DNA from 3 places in the Roseibium sp. MB-4 genome. Region 3 is predicted to be linked to each of the others. Evidence: riboswitches for the same ligand, from Rfam matches in the RefSeq annotation. Region 3 holds a riboswitch; each other region holds the start of a gene.

Region 1 (3,266 bases), 2.0 Mb from region 3:
GGAGGCTTTCTTTGTCCGCAACGTGATCATGTTTACTGCCGTCGGCGGTATTCTTCTGGTCGCCGGTTTCGGGATCTACAACATCATTTCAACGATCGTGCATGAAAAGGCCCGGGACATTGCCATCCTGAAATCGCTGGGGTTTCCGGAACCTGACATCCAGCAGATTTTCGTTCTGGAGGGTTTGGTGATCGGTGTGCTCGGAGCACTTGTCGGGTCTGCACTTGGATTTGGATTGTCGAGTTATCTTGCAACAATCAAATTCGAGGTCACCACCGACATCGAAATGACCCGTCTGCCGATATACTTTTCTCATGTGCATTACATGATCGCCAGTGGTCTGGCGCTTCTGTCTGCGGGCATTGCCGGTTTTGTGCCTGCCAGAAAGGCCGCCGCGCTCAATCCTGTCGACATCATCCGGGGCGCGACCTGACATGAACGTTGCCCCGATCCCAGCCACCCCTGCCCCACTTTTGGAAACGCGAGGCTTGACCCGGATTCTTCCGGCCATTGTTCCGGTCACCCTTGTAGAGGACATCTCGTTTTCGATCGGCACATCGGAGTTCGTCGCAATCACCGGCCCATCGGGCTCCGGAAAATCATCCCTTTTGTATCTGCTTGGACTCCTGGATCGGCCGACGGAGGGCGAAGTCCTGATTGGCGGCCGCAAGACTCACGATCTATCGAAGTCCGAAATGGCTCACTTGCGGCTGGAAAAGATCGGCTTTGTCTTCCAGTTCCACTTTCTCTTGCCGGAATTCACCGCTCTGGAAAACGTGATGATTCCGATGCAAAAACTTGGCGCTCTGGCTACAGCTGAGCAAAAAGACCGCGCGGCAGGTCTCTTGGAAGATCTCGGCCTGGAGGACTTTTTGCACCGGCAACCTGCCCAATTGTCCGGCGGGCAGCGTCAACGGGTCGCCGTTGCAAGAGCGCTTGCCAATGCGCCGGACCTCATCCTTGCAGACGAGCCGACCGGCAGTCTCGATTCTGTCGCGACAGAGCAGGTGTTTATGTCGCTTCAATCAATTGTCGATCAGCAAAAGACCACAGTGATAGCCGTTACGCACGACATGGATATTGCCGGCCGGATGCAGCGTCGCATTCATCTGGTCGATGGAAAAATCGACTATGACCGCAATCAATAACCGTTGGGGTCCTTCGGTTCTTGGATGACTTGCCAAAAAACGGAACTCATGGCATAAGCCCGCCATCATCAAGAGAAGGGCTGGCGCCCTCGCCAACCTGCCGACCGGGCAAGGTGGTTTCCGCAACAGGGATGCGGCCGTCCAGACACTCAAAAGAGGCTGCGCGGCAATGAAGCGGTAGTTTTCATGCGCCAGTCCTCCTCGGGCAACCGATGGAGGATTTTTTGTTTCAAGATGCGCTGGCCGGACACGCGGCCGAGTTGATCAGATACCAGGACGCCGAAGAGGCCGATCAGACAGCGGCCGAGATCTGGCAATCTACCGCGGAAGATTGTGTGCTGGCCCGCATGAAGACCATTCGGGTGTATGGCGGACTGCCACGCCACAAACGCCGGTTGACCCAGCATGAGCGGGTCGACCGCTTACAGGCATTGTTGCGCCTTTGGGCCAATGGCTGCATTTGCGCGCTCGATGAGGAGCTGTTTGCGGACCTGCTGGCGCGCAGATCCTTGCGCGCCTGATTACTGCGGAGCCGGAGTGTCCTTGGGGACTGGACGTGGCTTGCCTTGGTCATCAACGGCGACCATCGTGAAAATCGCTTCGGTGACTTTTTCCCGGCCGCCGAAACGGTGGCGCAAAGCCCAGGCTTCCAGTTTGATTTCCATGGAGCTTGTCCCGACGCGGCCGACGCTTGTGTAAACACACAAGACATCTCCGACATGGACCGGGCGGATGAATTTCATCTTGTCGACTGCGATCGTGACAACGCGGCCCTGCGCTCTTTGCCCCGCGGCAATCCCACCGGCGAGATCCATCTGAGAAAGTACCCACCCGCCAAAGATATCACCAGATGCATTGGTGTCGGCCGGCATTGCCATTGTCCGGAGGGTCAGTTCCCCTTGCGGTGTTTCTTCACTCAAAGCGGTCGCTCCAGTTTCGTGTTTTACCGAGCCTAGCCCAACCGCTTCAAAACACAACGCTATCAATCAGATAATCAGCATCAGAATGGCCATGATCCAGAGGGGCATTGGTGCTGCAATCCAGATCAACAGGATGGGTAAGCCACGATGTGCCCATTTTGAACTGAACATGAGTGTCTCCTGCAAACTTAGAATACTGGGATTTCGTAGTAAGTCAGTGCCGCCAATGCGGTCATTCCGACCGCAAAGGCGAGTTTGGCACTGCCAATCAACGTTCGCCCCGCCACATCGAGGCGTGGCAAAGGCATGGATCTGGAATCCAGGTACATGGACACCATCATTCCGATGAAGACCGCGAACCACAAAACAACCAGACCTTCGGCCACCAAGACGATTGCCGGTAACATGAGCCCCTCCTATCAGGCTTGTTCAGTAAAGAGTTCCGCCGGCGGTGTACTGCCGGCAAAACCGAACGTTGCGAGCCACAGGCTCTGAGCAATCCGTTCGGCAATGGCGATGATCTCTTCGGCAACGTCCGAAACAAAAATCTCGCGTGCTACCGGTCGGAATACGTCGAGCCAGTCGCCATAGTCCGAGCTGACCACTTCCTTTAGTTTCAGGTGTTCCGGAACCGGCTTGCCTTTGTAGGTCCCGTTCTTCAGGAGAACGGACTGCCAAAACCGTTCCATCTTCTCAAGGTGCTCCGGCCAACGCCCGCCAAGGCGCTTTTCAAAGATCTCACCGAGATGGGGTTGCTGGCGCAAAGTCCCATAGAATGAATGCACAAGGATCCGGATCGTCTCGGGAGTAACTTCGGCGTATTGCACCTCACAGGCCCCGTGGGAGCGGACGACCGTGCCGCCTGTTTCCTGTGGTGTTTGTTTGTTTCGCATCGCAGCCTCATAACATTCATTTAAAATGCATCTTTTAAATGACAGATACTCGCGCTAAAATCAACATATAAAATGAATGTTTTGAAAGTTCTGGAAATGCGCCTCAGTCAAGCCAGTGATTTTGCCTTGAGACTCTTGATGGCAATCAGCCAATCAGATACACCGCAGACAGTGGACAAGTTGACCGCGCAACTTGGCCTGGCGAAATCCCATGTCATGAAAATCGTGGCTCAACTTGCCAAGGCCGGCTATCTGGAAACGACCCGGGGCCGTGGCGGCGGGATCCGCATTGCCAAAGAGGCAGA
Region 2 (3,266 bases), 1.7 Mb from region 3:
CCTCGCCATAAAGTGTCGCGGGCCGTTCGGCCATGTGTTCATAGACAAGGCGGCCGATGGTCTGCCCGTGTTCCACGATAAAGGGCACGTCATGGGAGCGGACTTCCAGAACCGCACGAGAGCCTACACCGCCGGCACCGGCATGGCCGAAGCCGGGATCGAAGAAACCGGCATAATGCACCCGGAACTCCCCGACCAGTGGATCGAACGGCACCATCTCGGCGGCATAGTCTGGCGGGACGTGAACGGCTTCCTGGCTGACAAGTATGTAGAAAGCGTCCGGATCAAGGATCAGTTCAGCATTCTGACGGCGGTAGATCGGTTCCCAGAAATCAAGCGGGTCTTGAGCGCCGACCAGATCAACGTCAATCAGCCCGGAATGATGCTTGGCGCGGTAACCAATCAGGCTGCCCGGGCCTTCGCCTTCCAGATCAATGGAAAGCTGGACACCGCCGCCGATCCGCTCATTGCCGCCGCTCATCAGGGTTTCTGATTTGTGGATGCCTTCAAGATCAGCGTCCGGGATCAGCGACTGTCCCCGCCGGAACCGGATCTGGCTGAGGCGGGAGCCGGAACGCACCAGGATCGGGAACGTGAGCGGCGAAATTTCCGCATAAAGCGGGCCAGTGTAGCCTGCCGGAATGGTATCAAAAGCCTGGCCGTTGTCGGTGATTACGCGGGTGAAAACATCCAGCCGCCCGGTGGAACTTTTCGGGTTGGCGGTCGCGGAGATGTCGGGCCGCAGTGCCAGACTTTCTTGCAAGGGGACGATATAGACGCATCCCGTCTCCAGAACCGCGCCATCCCGAAGATCGACGGTGTGAAGTTTCAACTGCTCCAGCCTGTTCGCAACCTTGATGTCAGGGCCCGGCAGGAAGCTGGCACGCACCCGGTAGGCAACGGATCCAAGGCGCAGGTCGAGACTGGCCGGCTGGACCTGACCTTCGACCGGCGGCTGTGCGGCGGAAATCTCCTGCGCTGCGAACATGGCCTGAATGACGCGTTCGGGCAAAATTCCGCTCGCTCCGATCAATCCGCTGCCTGGTGTGGTTGGGTCCGCTGATACGTTCATCAATTCATCCTGAAGTCTTTGCCTACCGTCCTTAACGGATGCGGCAAGCCCCGCCAACACTCTTTCTGTACCGTAGCCGGGTTTTCGGTGTGCCGAGATTGACCGGAAGCCCGTTTTCGCTTAAGTGAATTCCAACTCGTGGTGATTTGGGCCGGCCGGCTTGCAGCCACGTTAAACAAGTCGCTAAAAAGGCCGGAGGTGCAAACCCCGGTCTTGAGGCTGGGGTTTTTTCGTTTGGAGCGAACATCGACATGACTGACAAGAACAACACCGCCGGAACCAACTGGCGCCCTGCGACCGCACTCGTTCATGGCGGCACCACCCGCTCACCTTTCGGCGAGACGTCCGAGGCGATGTTCCTGACACAGGGTTTTGTGTACGACAGTGCGGAAGCGGCCGAAGCACGGTTCAATGGTGAAGATCCGGGGTTTGTCTATTCGAGGTATGCCAACCCAACCGTTGCGATGTTCGAAGACCGTATCAAGATGCTGGAAGGCGCGGAAGCTGCGCGGGCAACCGCCAGCGGCATGGCCGCGGTCAATCTTGCCCTGATGGCGTCGGTCAAGGCGGGGGATCATGTGGTTGCGGCGAAAGCCCTTTTCGGCTCGTGCCGCTACATCTGTGAGACCCTGCTGCCGCGTTTTGGTGTTGAGAGCACGCTCATCGATGGGACGGACATCGAGCAGTGGAAAGCGGCCGTCAAGCCGAACACCAAGGCGCTATTTCTGGAAAGCCCAACCAATCCGACCCTGGAAGTCATCGATATTGCCGCGGTCGCGGAAATTGCAAAGTCGGTTGGCGCGCGCCTGATCGTTGACAATGTGTTTGCGACGCCGATGTACCAGTCTCCTCTGAGCCTGGGCGCGGATGTGGTCATCTATTCCGCCACCAAACATATTGACGGGCAGGGGCGCTGTCTCGGCGGTGTTGTTTTGTCCGATGAAGAGTGGATCACCGAAGAGGTTATGCCGTTTGTCAAACATACCGGCCCGCACATGAGCCCGTTCAGTGCCTGGGTGCTCTTGAAGGGGCTTGAGACATTGCCGCTGCGCGTGGCGCGGCAAACGAGCAGCGCTGGTCAGATTGCGGACTTCCTGGCAGGTCAGTCCAAGGTGAAACGCTTGATCTACCCGGGCCGCGATGATCACCCGCAAGCCGAGATCGCCAAGCGTCAGATGCGCGGTGGTTCGACGATGGTGGCGCTTGAAATCGAGGGCGGCAAGGAGGCTGCATTCCGGTTTGTGAATGCGCTGGACCTGATCCGGATCTCCAACAATCTCGGTGATGCCAAAAGCCTGATCACCCACCCGGCAACGACCACCCACCAGTCGATCGGTGAGGAAGCCCGCACCGAGCTCGGCATTACCGACGGCATCCTGCGCCTTTCTGTTGGTCTGGAAGACCCGCAGGATCTTCTTGAGGACGTCGAAAAGGCACTGGCGGCGATATAGTCTAATGAACTGCGAAAGTGATTGAACACGCTGAAAGAAAACCCCATGCAGGACATATTTGAACGTTTCCGCAAGGTTTTTGGAGTGGAACGCTTACCCGACGGCCTTTTCTATCAGTTCGAATATGGACTTCGATTTGAGCTTGGCGGAACTCTGGGTATGCAGCAGCCAATAAGGCGATTTGTGCAAGCGCATCAGAGATCTACAAAGATTGCAGAAGCCGTCTTCGACAACACAGATAGTGTTTATGCTCTTATTGTAGGCTACGGAATCGACGGAAAAATCTATTCAAAATTCAAGGGGCTGAAGTCTGTTTATTCAGATTTCAGAAAACACAACTACGCCATTAAATGGGATGGTGTATCTGGTTCTGCTGATGAGTATTGGTACTTCCATCGAGTGGGCAGCAGCTGGGAAATCGCTGAGCTTCTTTGGTTGGATATTGCTGCAGAGATGCAAGTAAGACCAGCTGCTTCGAACACACGAACGTACATTTTGGATTTTAAGAAGGCAGTGATCTTGCACGCCTATGATGACAGGGGCCTAGATTTGGTTTCAGTCCAACGCTCACCTCTTCTGAAACCATATGATGAGTTTCGTCATTGGTTACTCAGTCATGACATTGAACGTATTGACCGCAAGTTTGCCTCTTAATGTCATTTCTTCCTGGGCACTGGCGGCGATATAGTCCGCCAGTTCAACGATTGATCAGGCTCCCGGATAAGGACTGGCCATTTTAAGAC
Region 3 (3,266 bases):
GCGCATGATTTTGGCAAAGATGTTCTGGTCGTCGTAGGCGGGCGTTTCGATCGGCATGCGTACCTCTAAAAGGGAAAAAGTCTTCGAATGTCGTCGGACATAGTACTCCGCCAGGCGGTTCGACAACAAGGGTTGTGACCGTCCGGCAGTGTCCGATTATTCGCCGATATTGTTCAAATCAAACGGTGTGGACTGATACATCTCATTGATCCAGTTGCCGAACAGGAGATGCGCGTGGGCACGCCAGCGATTCACCGGCTGCCGGGTGGCATCATCGTCCGGAAAGTAGTTCTGCGGTCGGATCGGCGTGTCAGAAACCTGGCTGTCCCGCTCGAATTCATCCGCCAGAGATGTCGTGTCATATTCGATGTGATTGAACATATGCAGGCAGCGGTGCTCCGGGTCGTCGAGGAGGCACATACCGGTCTCGTCATCTTCCGCAAGCACCATCAGATTGCTGCCGTCTGGAATGTCGGCCTTCCGGGTTTCCGTCCAGCGTGAGACGGGCAGACAGAAATCATCGGAGAATCCGCGGAGATACGGCGAGGCCGGTGCGAGCGTCCGTTGCCGGTAGACGCCCGTTGCCTTGTCGTCCCGTGCATATTTCGGCATGCCATGAAAGTGATAAGTGGCCGCCTGAGCAGCCCAGCAGATGGTCAGCGTGCGATGAACATGTGTCTGGGTCCAATCCAGCACATCGCGCATTTCCTGCCAGTATCCGACATCTTCAAACGGCAGCTTCTCGACCGGGGCGCCGGTAATGATGAACCCGTCGAACTTCTCGTTCCGGACTTCTTCCCAGGGACGATAGAACGCTTCCAGATGCTCCGTTGGCGTGTTCCGGGGCACGTGGTTGGTCATGCGCACCAGCGTCAGATCGATCTGAAGCGGGGTGGAGCCGAGAAGGCGTGCGAATTGGGTCTCTGTCTTGATCTTGTTCGGCATCAGGTTGAGAAGACCGATGCGCAGGGGGCGGATGTCCTGACGCATGGCATCCGCTTCCTGGATGATCATCACGCCTTCGGATTCCAGAATGGGGCGGCCGGGTAGATCGTTTGGAATTTTTATCGGCATTTGCGCGTCCTGTAACCAGAGACAGATGCCTTTCTTCGATCCGATTTGTTGCCTTTGAACTTGAAGTTCAGGGCCGCATCTTCTGTTCGAAGAACCACCTTGCCCGGATCGGCAGGTTGGCGTGGGGCATCTGTCCCAACTCTTGATGATGGTTCCTAGGTAATGGATTGGACGCGATCCGGCAAGCCCTGTGCAGACGAATGCCGATCTTGTGAAAGAGGCAAATTGTTGTTGGATCTCAGGCGCGTGGCAAATGGAAGTTTTAGCTGCCTTTCCGGAAAGGGGCATGTTCAGCCAACGCTTCGTTTTCACGCTGAACGGCGCGCCGCTCCTGCTCCAGAAAGTCTGCGACTGCGTCGTGAAGGCCCTCATGGGCAATCCAGTGGGCCGAATAAGTCGTTTGCGGCAGGTAACCACGCGCCAATTTGTGCGCTCCCTGAGCGCCAGCCTCGACGCGTTTCAAGCCTTTGGAAATGGCAAAGTCGATTGCCTGATAGTAACACAGCTCAAAATGCAGGAACGGGTGGTGTTCGGTGCAACCCCAGTGGCGGCCGAAAAGGGTTTCCGATCCGATAAAGTTGAGGGCCCCGGCGACATACCGGCCGTTGCGTTTTGCAAGGACCAGAAGAATGCGGTCCGCCATCCGCTCACTGATCAGCGAGAAGAAGGCACGGTTGAGATAAGGGCGGCCCCACTTGCGGGCGCCCGTATCCATGTAAAACCTGTAAAAGGCATCCCAATGCGCTTCTGTCAGATCGCTGCCGGTGACCCATTCGATTTCGAGCCCGTCAGCACTGATTGCTTCGCGTCGTTCCTTTTTGATCGCCTTGCGTTTGCGCGAGGCGAGGTCGCCGAGAAACTGGTCGAAGGTTTCGTAGCCGTTGTTGTCCCAGTGGAACTGCTGATCTGTGCGCCTCAGATAACCGAGATCGCCAAGCGAGTCCCATTCCGGTTCAGTCAAAAAAGTCGCGTGAACCGAGGAGGCGCCGGTGCGTTGGCAAACCTGTACAAGGCCAGCCGCGAGTGCCTGGAGCCCGGCCTCCCGGTCGATGTTGGGGCTTGTTAGAAACCGGCGGCCTGTCGCCGGAGTAAACGGGACCGATATCTGGAGTTTTGGATAATAGTCGCCGCCCGCCCGGTAGAATGCGTCAGCCCAACCATGATCGAAGACATATTCGCCCTGGGAGTGGCTTTTCAGATAAGCGGGAACGGCTCCAAGAACCGCGCCGTTACCATCCTCCAGCACCATGTGCCGGGGCATCCATCCAGTCTGGCGTGTCGCGCAGCCGGATGCCTCCAAGGCTTCCAGAAAAGCGTGGGATAAGAAAGGGTTGAAGTCTGTTTCTTCAGAATCTGAATCAGCTTCAGGGGCTAGCGCGGAAGTGAGATCTTGAGACGCAACAGCGTCCTGTGCGCGCGCCAGCTTTCCGCCTTCGCCAAGGATCCAGCCGGGATTGGCAACCGCATCCCATTTGTCAGCCGGCACATCTGCCAAGGATGAAAGAAGTCTAATGGAGAGCGTCGTCTCCGCGTCACCGGCGCCAGAATTTTGCGGCTGTTCATTTTCCGGTGAAATAGAAGACGTCATGTCAGTGTGTCGGCCCGCCATAAAAGGATTGTTCACAAGAATGTAGAGCCGCTTTGCTGCGCCGCAAGAGGGAATTCCGTTCCTGGAATGCTGGTCCGTTATTGATCCGGATCGAAGCCCTCAAAGACGATTTGATCGGCAAACCGTTTTGCGACTTCCAACTGTCCCGGTGTCCGAACTGTCCATGTCATGATTGGGGTTCTGAAAACCTTTTTCATCATGCTGGGGCCGGGGCTCGGTAGATCGTTGACGCCATAGGAGATGAAGTGCGGGCTTGTGCGCGGAAAATGGAGCAGATGGCGCAATATGAAACGGTCCATCCGGCTGTGCCGTGTGTAGTCCGGGCCGGGGCGGGCCGCATCTGCCACGATCCCGCGGAGGACGGAGTTGTTGTGCGCCTTTGCCACAGCAAGCATGTCCGGATCAAAGGTTTTGATACAGGCTGGGCCCTTATACGCATTCACTTGATCAACAACGCGGCGGACAAAGTCGCCTTGCGCATCGCGCCGGAGCAAGGATTTGATTTCGACAACCAACGGCACACGGCCATCTACCAGATTAAAAAGGTCCTGAAGCAACCATAGGTGATCTGTGCCGGTACGCA

Evidence for each region. Region 3 has a riboswitch for S-adenosylmethionine ahead of ACVDG4_RS01315 (homoserine O-succinyltransferase). Riboswitches for the same ligand answer to the same signal wherever they lie in the genome.
Region 1: another riboswitch for S-adenosylmethionine. It lies ahead of ACVDG4_RS10495 (hypothetical protein); the one in region 3 lies ahead of ACVDG4_RS01315 (homoserine O-succinyltransferase).
Region 2: another riboswitch for S-adenosylmethionine. It lies ahead of ACVDG4_RS08955 (O-succinylhomoserine sulfhydrylase); the one in region 3 lies ahead of ACVDG4_RS01315 (homoserine O-succinyltransferase).

Annotation. Positions count from the first base shown of each region.
Region 1 is NZ_JBRKQB010000001.1:2,264,040-2,267,305, forward strand. It holds gene ACVDG4_RS10485 (ABC transporter permease) at 1-433, shown strand, start outside; gene ACVDG4_RS10490 (ABC transporter ATP-binding protein) at 435-1,148, shown strand; SAM-I-IV-variant riboswitch at 1,209-1,331, shown strand; gene ACVDG4_RS10495 (hypothetical protein) at 1,373-1,669, shown strand; gene ACVDG4_RS10500 (acyl-CoA thioesterase) at 1,670-2,026, opposite strand; gene ACVDG4_RS10505 (hypothetical protein) at 2,257-2,475, opposite strand; gene ACVDG4_RS10510 (group III truncated hemoglobin) at 2,488-2,961, opposite strand; gene ACVDG4_RS10515 (RrF2 family transcriptional regulator) at 3,034-3,266, shown strand, end outside.
Region 2 is NZ_JBRKQB010000001.1:1,925,040-1,928,305, reverse strand. It holds gene ACVDG4_RS08960 (2'-deoxycytidine 5'-triphosphate deaminase) at 1-1,072, opposite strand, end outside; SAM riboswitch at 1,201-1,280, shown strand; gene ACVDG4_RS08955 (O-succinylhomoserine sulfhydrylase) at 1,324-2,523, shown strand; gene ACVDG4_RS08950 (DUF3885 domain-containing protein) at 2,569-3,177, shown strand; gene ACVDG4_RS08945 (putative quinol monooxygenase) at 3,232-3,266, opposite strand, start outside.
Region 3 is NZ_JBRKQB010000001.1:252,721-255,986, forward strand. It holds gene ACVDG4_RS01310 (HIT family protein) at 1-51, opposite strand, end outside; gene ACVDG4_RS01315 (homoserine O-succinyltransferase) at 157-1,074, opposite strand; SAM-I-IV-variant riboswitch at 1,109-1,228, opposite strand; gene ACVDG4_RS01320 (GNAT family N-acetyltransferase) at 1,337-2,662, opposite strand; gene ACVDG4_RS01325 (glycerophosphodiester phosphodiesterase family protein) at 2,761-3,266, opposite strand, start outside.